4 regions of the Paenibacillus larvae subsp. larvae genome follow, and region 1 is predicted to be linked to each of the others. Evidence: predicted binding sites of a transcription regulator. Region 1 holds the regulator's gene; each other region holds the start of a gene.
What was found. The regulator LexA, encoded in region 1, represses DNA repair genes until DNA is damaged. The targets are predictions, from matches to a motif close to CGAACATATGTTCG.

Region 1 (2,206 bases):
GAAGAAAGCTGAGGATAATACCGGACTGCTTCCTCACAAGTCGTTTTGAAAGCTTCCTTAACACTTCGTTCATCCCATAATAGAGTATCATCCAAATCAAACATAACCGCTTTGACTGCCATCCTGAACTCTCCTTTGTCTTCGGGTATCATTGCTGCGGGTTTTCATCAACAAATTCGATGGAATCTAACTGTGATCTTAACGAGGCACGCATTGCCTCAATATATGTTTGACGAAGAACAGTGCGTTCCTCGGTTTCGGATTCGGTCAGTCCGACAGATTTGGCTTTACGGGACAGTTCGTTAATGCGACGAACCGTTTCTTCCATAGACATGCACGTTCCCCCTTTCTACTTTTGGTCTGAATCTACTATCACATTGAGCAGGCGAATTGTCAAGACAGATATGCTACTCATACCAAGAAGATATAGGGGACTCTCTATCCGAATATGTCAAAATGCTTAATTAAAAAAAGACCTCATTAATCAATGAAGTCTGTTTAATAAATGTTGCAATTTAATCTCTCTTGGGCAGTAATAGGACATCTCCAGCTTGAATCGTTGATGATTTGAGCTTATTCAGCTTCATTAAATCATTCAGATAGTGGCGTATATCTTCATGTTCTGGTGCATATTCGTCCGCTATTCTCCATAATGTATCCCCGGATGTGACGATGACCTTACTGTAGGTGTTCGGATCAAGAACGGATTTATCTCCCGCATATGCATGGATAATTGCTCCGGATGTAAAGGCTGCAAGCATCAGGACACCAATGACCAGCAAACGTAACCATTTAGTTCTATATCTCTTCGAGCGGCGATCTGCCTGAAAGGTTGTTTTCTTATATGTGTGGATTGTAGAAGAATTTGTATGATCATAATAGCCAATGTACATGAAAGTGCCCTCCAAACATTTGTTCTGTTTTCAATCTAACACGAACGAATGTTTGTGTCAATACATATTTAGGAACTTATGTTTGTACGAACTCGGGTTCTATGCTATACTTGAATTAATTATGAGAACACTGGAGTGATAGGTAATGGGAAAGCTCTCTCAGCGCCAGCAAGCAATATTGGAGTTTATTAAAAATGAAGTCAAGGAAAAAGGTTATCCGCCTTCCGTACGCGAAATCGGCGAAGCTGTCGGCCTGGCTTCAAGTTCCACTGTTCACGGTCATTTGGAACGTCTGGAGAAGAAGGGCCTGATCAGACGTGACCCGACCAAACCAAGGGCGATTGAAATTCTCGATATGGATAGTTCCTCCACCTTTTCCTTCTCCGTGACCAGAGTTCCCTTGATTGGTAAAGTCACAGCCGGTATGCCGATAACCGCAACGGAAAATATTGAGGATTATTTCCCACTTCCTTCTCATTATGTAGGTGATCATAACGTCTTTATGCTGAGCGTTTTGGGAGACAGTATGATAGAAACAGGTATTCATGACGGCGACCTTGTCATTGTCCGCCAACAACAAACGGCCGATAACGGTGATATTGTAGTTGCTATGACAGAAGATGATGAAGCTACGGTCAAAAGATTTTATAAAGAAAAGGATCATATCCGCCTTCAGCCTGAGAATTCCTCGATGGCTCCGATTATTCTTTCCAATGTTTCTATCTTGGGGAAAGTTATTGGGATTTTCCGGAACATTCATTGATCAGACGCGTACTTATACTTCAACCCTTACACATAACTTGGGAAACGCTCACTGACTGAAAACAGTGAGCGTTTCTTGTCTTGCCTTCTTTTATGCCAAAACTATCCGTAATTGACAAAACCACAGCTGTTCCCTCTCGTTATTTTCACATACGTCCCATAAGCGTATTGCTTCGGGTACCATTATAGTTCCTTGGTGAATCTTCCCAAACGTTGATAATTTGGATGGATTGAACTACCCTCGGCTGCCAGGTAATATAACCTTGCTTATACAGTCCATCCAATGCCTTAAAGATATTTACTGCGCAGGCCCCTGTCTTCTTTTCCAGCTCCTTCATGGTAGGCATTCTGCGGTAAAGATTTGAAAAGTTGAACAAAATGCGAAGCGTTTTTCTTTCTAAATCAGTTAGCATGATCTCCCTCCCCTTCCGCCGAGAATATTATGATTTTGATCCAAATTAAAAATCCTGAAGATCTCCGGGTTTACTTGCCATTCAAATCAGACCCTCTAGAACATTTGTTCCCATTATAAAACTGGAACATTCGTTTTG
Region 2 (2,206 bases), 780 kb from region 1:
TTAGAAAAATGAACGGAATCTTCCTCAAGGAGCTTATCTGCATCCTGCCAGGATATAGAGTCTTCACCAGGGTCCCGCTGCCCCCAGGGGTCTGGTATGGAATTACGCTCAATTTCCCGGTTATGGGAGACTGCGGCCTCTGCATAACTTTGTCCACTATCATCTCTTTCTTCCCCGTCCCCCGTTCCTCCGATCCATCTAAAGACAGGGGTGCCGTCTTCTTTGATTTGCGGGATAGATTTCTCCTCGCTCATTACCTGTTCGAAATCGGGGGATAACCTTCTTCCCCCCTGATTTTCTCCGCCTTTTAGTACATTAGGACTGTTTCCTGCCTGTTCAAGCAAATGTCCGGCCAACTCTTTGAATCCTTTTAAGTAAAAATCTTCCGCTGTACAGTAATGGAGCAATGGGGTAAAAAGGGAATGATTGTCAAGAATACATTTTTGCAGCAATGATTCAAGAAACAGCTGGATCTGGCGCTTCACCGGAACGGGTGAATGTTGCCTGACAGGCACATAGGTTAAAAACAATTCTTTGAATTGTTTACCTATAAACATAAACCGGTCTTCCAGCAAAAAAGACTCTTCCCTTAACATGTAATTGCCGCTCTCTATGAGGATGGATGTTAATCGGGAAAGAAATTCCAGCAATTCCTCTGCTTTTAAAGGCTCTGTCTTTAGCGTATGGGAAAGCATTCTTTTGGAAGTCACATCGTATACCAGCTTGGCAACTCCATCTGTCTCCTCCAGACGGAAAGGCAGCAGATGGGGAATGGTCTGCTTGTTCGCCATATACAGTTCCACTTGTATAACATCCTCTTTCTTCAATCCTGCTGTCTTGCTTAGAACCATAAAATGGCCCCGCTGTTGAATAAATTCATAATGCAGGCCGTACACCTTCCGGATCAAATCATCCCCTCCTTACAGCCATTTCAGCTCCACAAAAGCCGTTAAAATGCCCGGAAGCACCGCATACATGAAAGGAAACCGGATATGTAACATTTCTCCCCTAATTAAATAAGAGTAAATCTTAAAAACCCTTGATTTATAAGGGTTTTTCTTGTTCGTATCTGTTCTCATCCGAGTGAATTATGGTGAATCCGAGTAGATTTTGTCCCCAATTCGTCCCCAACGGGGACAAAATGATTGCCAGATGATTATTTCTAAAACGCAGTGTATAATATAGAGAACAAACGTTCCATCCGAAAGGAGCCGCCGCCATGCCCGCCGCAACACACGACGAACTAACGCTGATCAAAAAGTACCTCGTCCTCCCTCTCGTCATGTCCGTATTTGAGCGCGACGCAAAGACCTTGCGCGAGGTACTTAAAACACCCGATCCATATGTCGAAAGGATCAATCGGGGAATCGAATACATTAACGATGACCTAACAAAAGTCCGCAAGTATTTCCGGGCTAACGGAATAAAGGTTTATGACGTAGAGAGGTCGGCATCCGATCTTAGTTGCGGCTATACTTGTCGGGGATATACCGGGTCCATGCGTCTGCTCATGAGCCATCTGCGGAGCGAGGTCGAAGTCGAAATGCGGAAATATCTCGGAGAGGATATACAGGAGCTGCGAAAGGGACCGAGTAATATTGTGTAAAAAGCATGGGAATCTATGGATATTTGTGCTAATATAGTATATGTTCAAATGGATATATATGGAGGAGATGGAATTGAAGGAAGAAATAAAGGTTAACCGTTTCACTAAAAAACAAGCTGGGATCGTGGGGTTTGCTTTACTCTTTATAGTGATTGGTCTTGTCTTTTTTTACATAGGAAGGTCCAGCGCAAGCCACGAATTAAACGGCAAGGCCTTAACGATTGCGAACGTCCAAAAAGAAACCGAAGATGCAAACGCCAAACTTAAACAAGCATCAGATGAATACAAAAAGATCGAAGATAAGTTTAAAGGAGCACAGATCGTAATCGATCAAGCTAATACACGGAAAAGCGATGCGGATAGGTACCAGAAAGAAGCCGAAAAATACGAAAAGTTAGCCGGCGAAAAGAAAGCCGAATTAGACAAAATAGAGTCCGCGATTAAGGAGAAGAAAGATGCCCCTATCGTTTTACCCGCTGGCAAGTTAACCGGAGGTAAGGATATCCCGGCAGGTCGTTATAAGGTGACGAAAGCAGGCCGTGAGGGAAGTAATTTTATCGTAACGTCAGCGTCAGGGGAGCTTAAAGCTAATACCATAGT
Region 3 (2,206 bases), 250 kb from region 1:
TACTGTTTAATTCCCCAATTTTCGTACCCGTATCCTGCTTGAATTTGCGAAAAATCCCATGCTTTGGATGACTGCCCGTACACAGCGGATTGTGTCTGATGATCATGAATAGAACCAGCCGTCACCGGGGGGAGTGCACTTCCCAGCATGACTCCGGCAACTGCTAACGAAGTGATTGTCATGAAGCATTTTTTCTTTTTCATCATCATCCTCCTGTTTTCTTCTAAGGTTGTGAAAAAAATAACATGTAAGTGGACAACAACTAAACTTCACGCCCATTACGGGGATTTTTAATTTAGCTCATTAGAACCACCTCCTGATTATTTATTTGGTAACGTTTTCATATTAACATTTATTTTAGTGAACAAAAGGGGAAAAATGTTACTATTTTGTGGAATTTTATTCCTCTGATTATCCGGCTTTTGAGGCAGGTTTGACTAATTCCGGATTTTTATGCAGGATTGGCTAATCCCGGCTTAAGCGGCAATTTTGACAAGAGCGGGAAAACGGGAGTACAAGGGGCGGCGATTGTTTTGGGGGCTTACGGGTTTGTCCCTTATTTGTTCCTAAAACGGCTTTTCCCATGTTTATTTAATCATTTTATCAAAGAAAAAAGGCATTATCGCAGGCATGCCTCTGCTTCTTTTGCCTACTCTTAAGAATTGTGAAAAAACGAACATGGAAGCGGACGATAAATAAACATTCAAGATATATTGGGAACTTCCAAATGGCTCATAAAAAACCACCTCCCTTAATACATTTTTTAGGGGCACTTTCATCATAACATTTTATTTTCCCAACAAAAGGGAAAAAATGTTATAATGAGAACAAATGTTCCTATTATGAAGCAAGGAAGGGATTGCCGTGACTAAGAATTTGTCTGAATATGTTCTCTATGAAGCCTCCCGCTCCATTCCTCTGGAAAAGAAAGAATGGGTGGTCCGGCAAATTATGCAGTATAGACGGCAGGTAGCTACTGAGAAACGCGAGAATCACAAGAAACAGGAGAAACGCGTTCATGAACTCTCTGAAATCCTTTCAGAAGCATTTGAAAGCAGCACAGTAATCACGGTTGTTACTTATGGAATATATAAGAACCGGGAGTACAGCGGCGTAATTATAAAGCTGGACCTGCGGGAGGAGAAGATTTTGTTAAAGTGTCAGGAAAGCATGCAGTGGCTTCACTTTTCTTCAATTTTACATGTATACTGAGTCTTCGTTTCTTTTTTGTTTAGAAGCTGTATTTATTAAGCTCCCAATAATTATCGAGCCTCTTTATTAACAGAAGTCTGTCCTAAAAAGCGGTGAAATCCGATTTCTACTACACCGAGTACGATAACGACCGTAAGCAGTTCCCCTACTGACAATGACCAGTTGGCATAGCGGGCTACCAGCCAAAGATAAAACAAAGCGACAACGGCATCCACAATGGTAGCAACTGTATTGTTAGTGTACCTAAGGACGATTTGATCTCCTATTAGATAAGCAATGACTGACAAAATAACGGCAGCTGTGGCTGCCCCTACAAAAGTAGCTTCTGTATACCACATAAGCAGGGGAATGACTACGATTCCGTTTAACAATACTTTAATTAGAAATTTATTCATCAATTTTTGACCTCTTTTCTGACAGTTATTGTTTATTAGCTTCTCCAAACATCCCCAATTTTATTTCAGCCTGATCCTATTTCTTCATAGCTTTTTCATGTTTTATTTTACCAATTTAAATTGAATATCCTTATTTGCACGGGCGGATAATAAATTCATGGTTTAAAGGAGGTGAATCGTTATAATGGCACAACAAGGCCTTGCCGTACACGAAACATTGGAAGTACATGAGCTCCTTACCTTTAAAAATACCTGTATGACAAAATCGGTTGCTATGCAGGGACTGGTTTCTGATCCGGCGCTTAAAAGTCTTTTGCAAGAAGATATTCAGCATTCTGCAAAAGCAATTCAAGACTATCAGGGATTATTATCCCGACCCCATATTTAGAAAGGAGAAAACATAAAAATGAGCACCACTGTAGAGAATTTAACCGGTATGAATGTAATAACTGAACAGGTTATCGCATCCGATTTCCTTATTGCCTCAAAATCCGGTGTTAAAGATCTTGGCTACTGCTTTAACTGAAGCCACTACTCCGGAAGTCAGATCAGTTCTGAAAAACCATCTGGATACAGCGATCACTATGCACCAGAAAATA
Region 4 (2,206 bases), 1.6 Mb from region 1:
AGGAACAAGCAGTTCATTTATCGTCATGTAATCGCGGGGAAGCGTCATTTGGTGACCGACTCCCTTTTGTCCGATATAGGTATCGGGAGTAACAGGAGAATCATCCAACCCATTGGCAATTCGCCAGATGACTTCTCCGTTAATTCCCCAGCGCTTTTGCAGGCGGAGCACAGAGGCGCAGGCAAGATCACCTATCGTATGAATGCCCATGCGTTTCAGATGGCGGGTCATCCGTGAGCCGATGTGGTACATTTTATTGACCGGTAAAGGCCACAGTTTTTGTTCCATCTCCGTTTTGGGCAAATAAAAAATGCCATCCCCGTTCTTTTTGGCAAAATTATCGCAGGCCATTTTGGCCAGCACTTTATTTTCGCTGATCCCGATCCGGGTATAGACGCCTGTCTCATTCCATACACGACTCTGGATACTTTTAGCAATCTCTTGCGGAGAACCAAGCAACTTTATACTAGCGGTAACGTCCAGATGCTGCTCATCGACGCTCAGCGGCTCTACTAGATCCGTATAGGACTGAAGAATTTCCGTGATTTGGAGGGACACTTTAATGTATTCTTGCATTCTGGGCCTGACAACCACCAGGTCCGGGCACTTGTTTATGGCCTCTCCTAATCGTTCTGCCGTTGTAATCCCATACTTTTTAGCCAAAGGACAAGCAGCCAATACAATCCCTGAACGACGCGCCGGGTCTCCGGCGACTACGAGAGGACGATTGCGATACTCAGGATGATGCGCTTTTTCCACACTGGCATAAAACGACTGACAATCTGCTAAAAAAATCACACGTTTATTTTTTATTCCTTTATCCATTAGGTGTATCACCGCCTTTTTAGAACATGTGTTCTTATGTATAAACAGATTAGCGGACAATTATTCGTATTTCAATAGAATATTTATGGAAAATCAGTCCGCAAATAAAAATCCCACTGGCTGCAGTCAGTGGGAAATTCCAACAGAATAAATTTACACACCTATTTTGCTAAAAACTGTTTGAGTTCCTGGTACCCAACAATATCTTCTGACAAAATCCCCAATGTACTCGTTTTACATGCGGAGGTGTTGTGGGACAAACATCGTTTGCATGGCCACAGAGCGTAACAACAAGGTCTGCCTTGTCCAAAAGCTTCCGATCTATCGCATCAGATGTTTGGTCGGTAATATCAATGTTGACTTCCTTCATAGCTTGAACCGCTTTTGGATTTACGCCATGAGCTTCAATGCCGGCAGAATAAACGTTCCAGTTCTTGCTTAAATAATGTTTCCCCTATCCTTCAGCCATTTGGCTGCGGCAAGAATTTCCTGTGCATAAAAAATAAATGGTTTTCTTGTTTGTCATATTACATCCACTCCTAATAATTAGTCTGTTTATTTAGTTTGTGTTTGAAAATATTTTCGTTGAAACCATAAAGCCACATTCACGAGAGCAATCATGACTGGCACCTCAACAAGAGGGCCAATTACAGCAGCAAAGGCGGCTCCAGAATGAATACCGAATACCCCAACAGCTACAGCAATAGCTAATTCAAAATTGTTGCTGCCTGCTGTAAACGCTAACGTAGTTGTTACCGGATAATTAGCTCCGATTTTCCTTCCCAAAAAGAATGAGACAAAGAACATTACAATGAAGTAAATTAAAAGTGGAATGGCAACGCGAACCACATCTAACGGCAGACTGACAATAACATCCCCTTTTAAAGAAAACATCATAATAATCGTAAATAACAAGGCAATCAGCGTGACCGGACTGATCTTTGGAATAAATACTTGCTCATACCACTCGCGTCCCTTTGCTTTAACAAAAGTAAAGCGCGTTAACATTCCAGCGATGAATGGGATGCCCAGATAGATAAAGACTGACTTTGCTACCTCTGCCATCGTGATATCAACAATAGCCCCTTCAATTCCAAGCCATTCCGGAATGACGGTAACAAACACATAAGCATAAACAGTAAAGAATAGCATCTGGAAGATAGAGTTAAAAGCAACAAGTCCTGCCGCGTATTCGGTATCCCCTTTAGCCAAATCATTCCATACAATAACCATGGCGATACAACGGGCAAGTCCAATCATGATTAAGCCAACCATATATTCCGGTTTATCCGGCAAAAATAGAATAGCCAGAAAAAACATAAGTACCGGCCCAATCAGCCAGTTTTGTATAAGAGATAAAACCAATACTTTCACATCTTTA

Region 2: the regulator LexA is predicted to act here: its motif matches at 1,186-1,199, upstream of BXP28_RS25745 (YhjD family protein).
Region 3: the regulator LexA is predicted to act here: its motif matches at 825-838, upstream of BXP28_RS12585 (YolD-like family protein).
Region 4: the regulator LexA is predicted to act here: its motif matches at 879-892, upstream of BXP28_RS02805 (DNA polymerase IV).

The regions. Positions count from the first base shown of each region.
Region 1 covers NZ_CP019687.1:2,167,604-2,169,809, forward strand. Annotated here, with positions in the region: gene BXP28_RS11265 (HAD family hydrolase) at 1-122, opposite strand, end outside; gene BXP28_RS11270 (DUF896 domain-containing protein) at 149-334, opposite strand; gene BXP28_RS11275 (LysM peptidoglycan-binding domain-containing protein) at 516-893, opposite strand; gene lexA (transcriptional repressor LexA) at 1,039-1,656, shown strand; gene BXP28_RS11285 (hypothetical protein) at 1,802-2,068, opposite strand.
Region 2 covers NZ_CP019687.1:1,388,425-1,390,630, forward strand. Annotated here, with positions in the region: gene BXP28_RS07035 (DUF6382 and FHA domain-containing protein) at 1-908, opposite strand, end outside; gene BXP28_RS25745 (YhjD family protein) at 1,283-1,606, shown strand; gene BXP28_RS07045 (coiled-coil domain-containing protein) at 1,680-2,206, shown strand, end outside.
Region 3 covers NZ_CP019687.1:2,414,879-2,417,084, reverse strand. Annotated here, with positions in the region: gene BXP28_RS12595 (glycosyl hydrolase family 18 protein) at 1-203, opposite strand, end outside; gene BXP28_RS12585 (YolD-like family protein) at 865-1,212, shown strand; gene BXP28_RS12580 (DUF2512 family protein) at 1,263-1,607, opposite strand; gene BXP28_RS12575 (spore coat-like protein) at 1,792-1,995, shown strand; gene BXP28_RS12570 (spore coat protein) at 2,114-2,206, shown strand, end outside.
Region 4 covers NZ_CP019687.1:518,469-520,674, reverse strand. Annotated here, with positions in the region: gene BXP28_RS02805 (DNA polymerase IV) at 1-825, opposite strand, end outside; partial or broken gene arsC (arsenate reductase (thioredoxin)) at 1,040-1,351, opposite strand; partial or broken gene arsB (ACR3 family arsenite efflux transporter) at 1,381-2,206, opposite strand, start outside.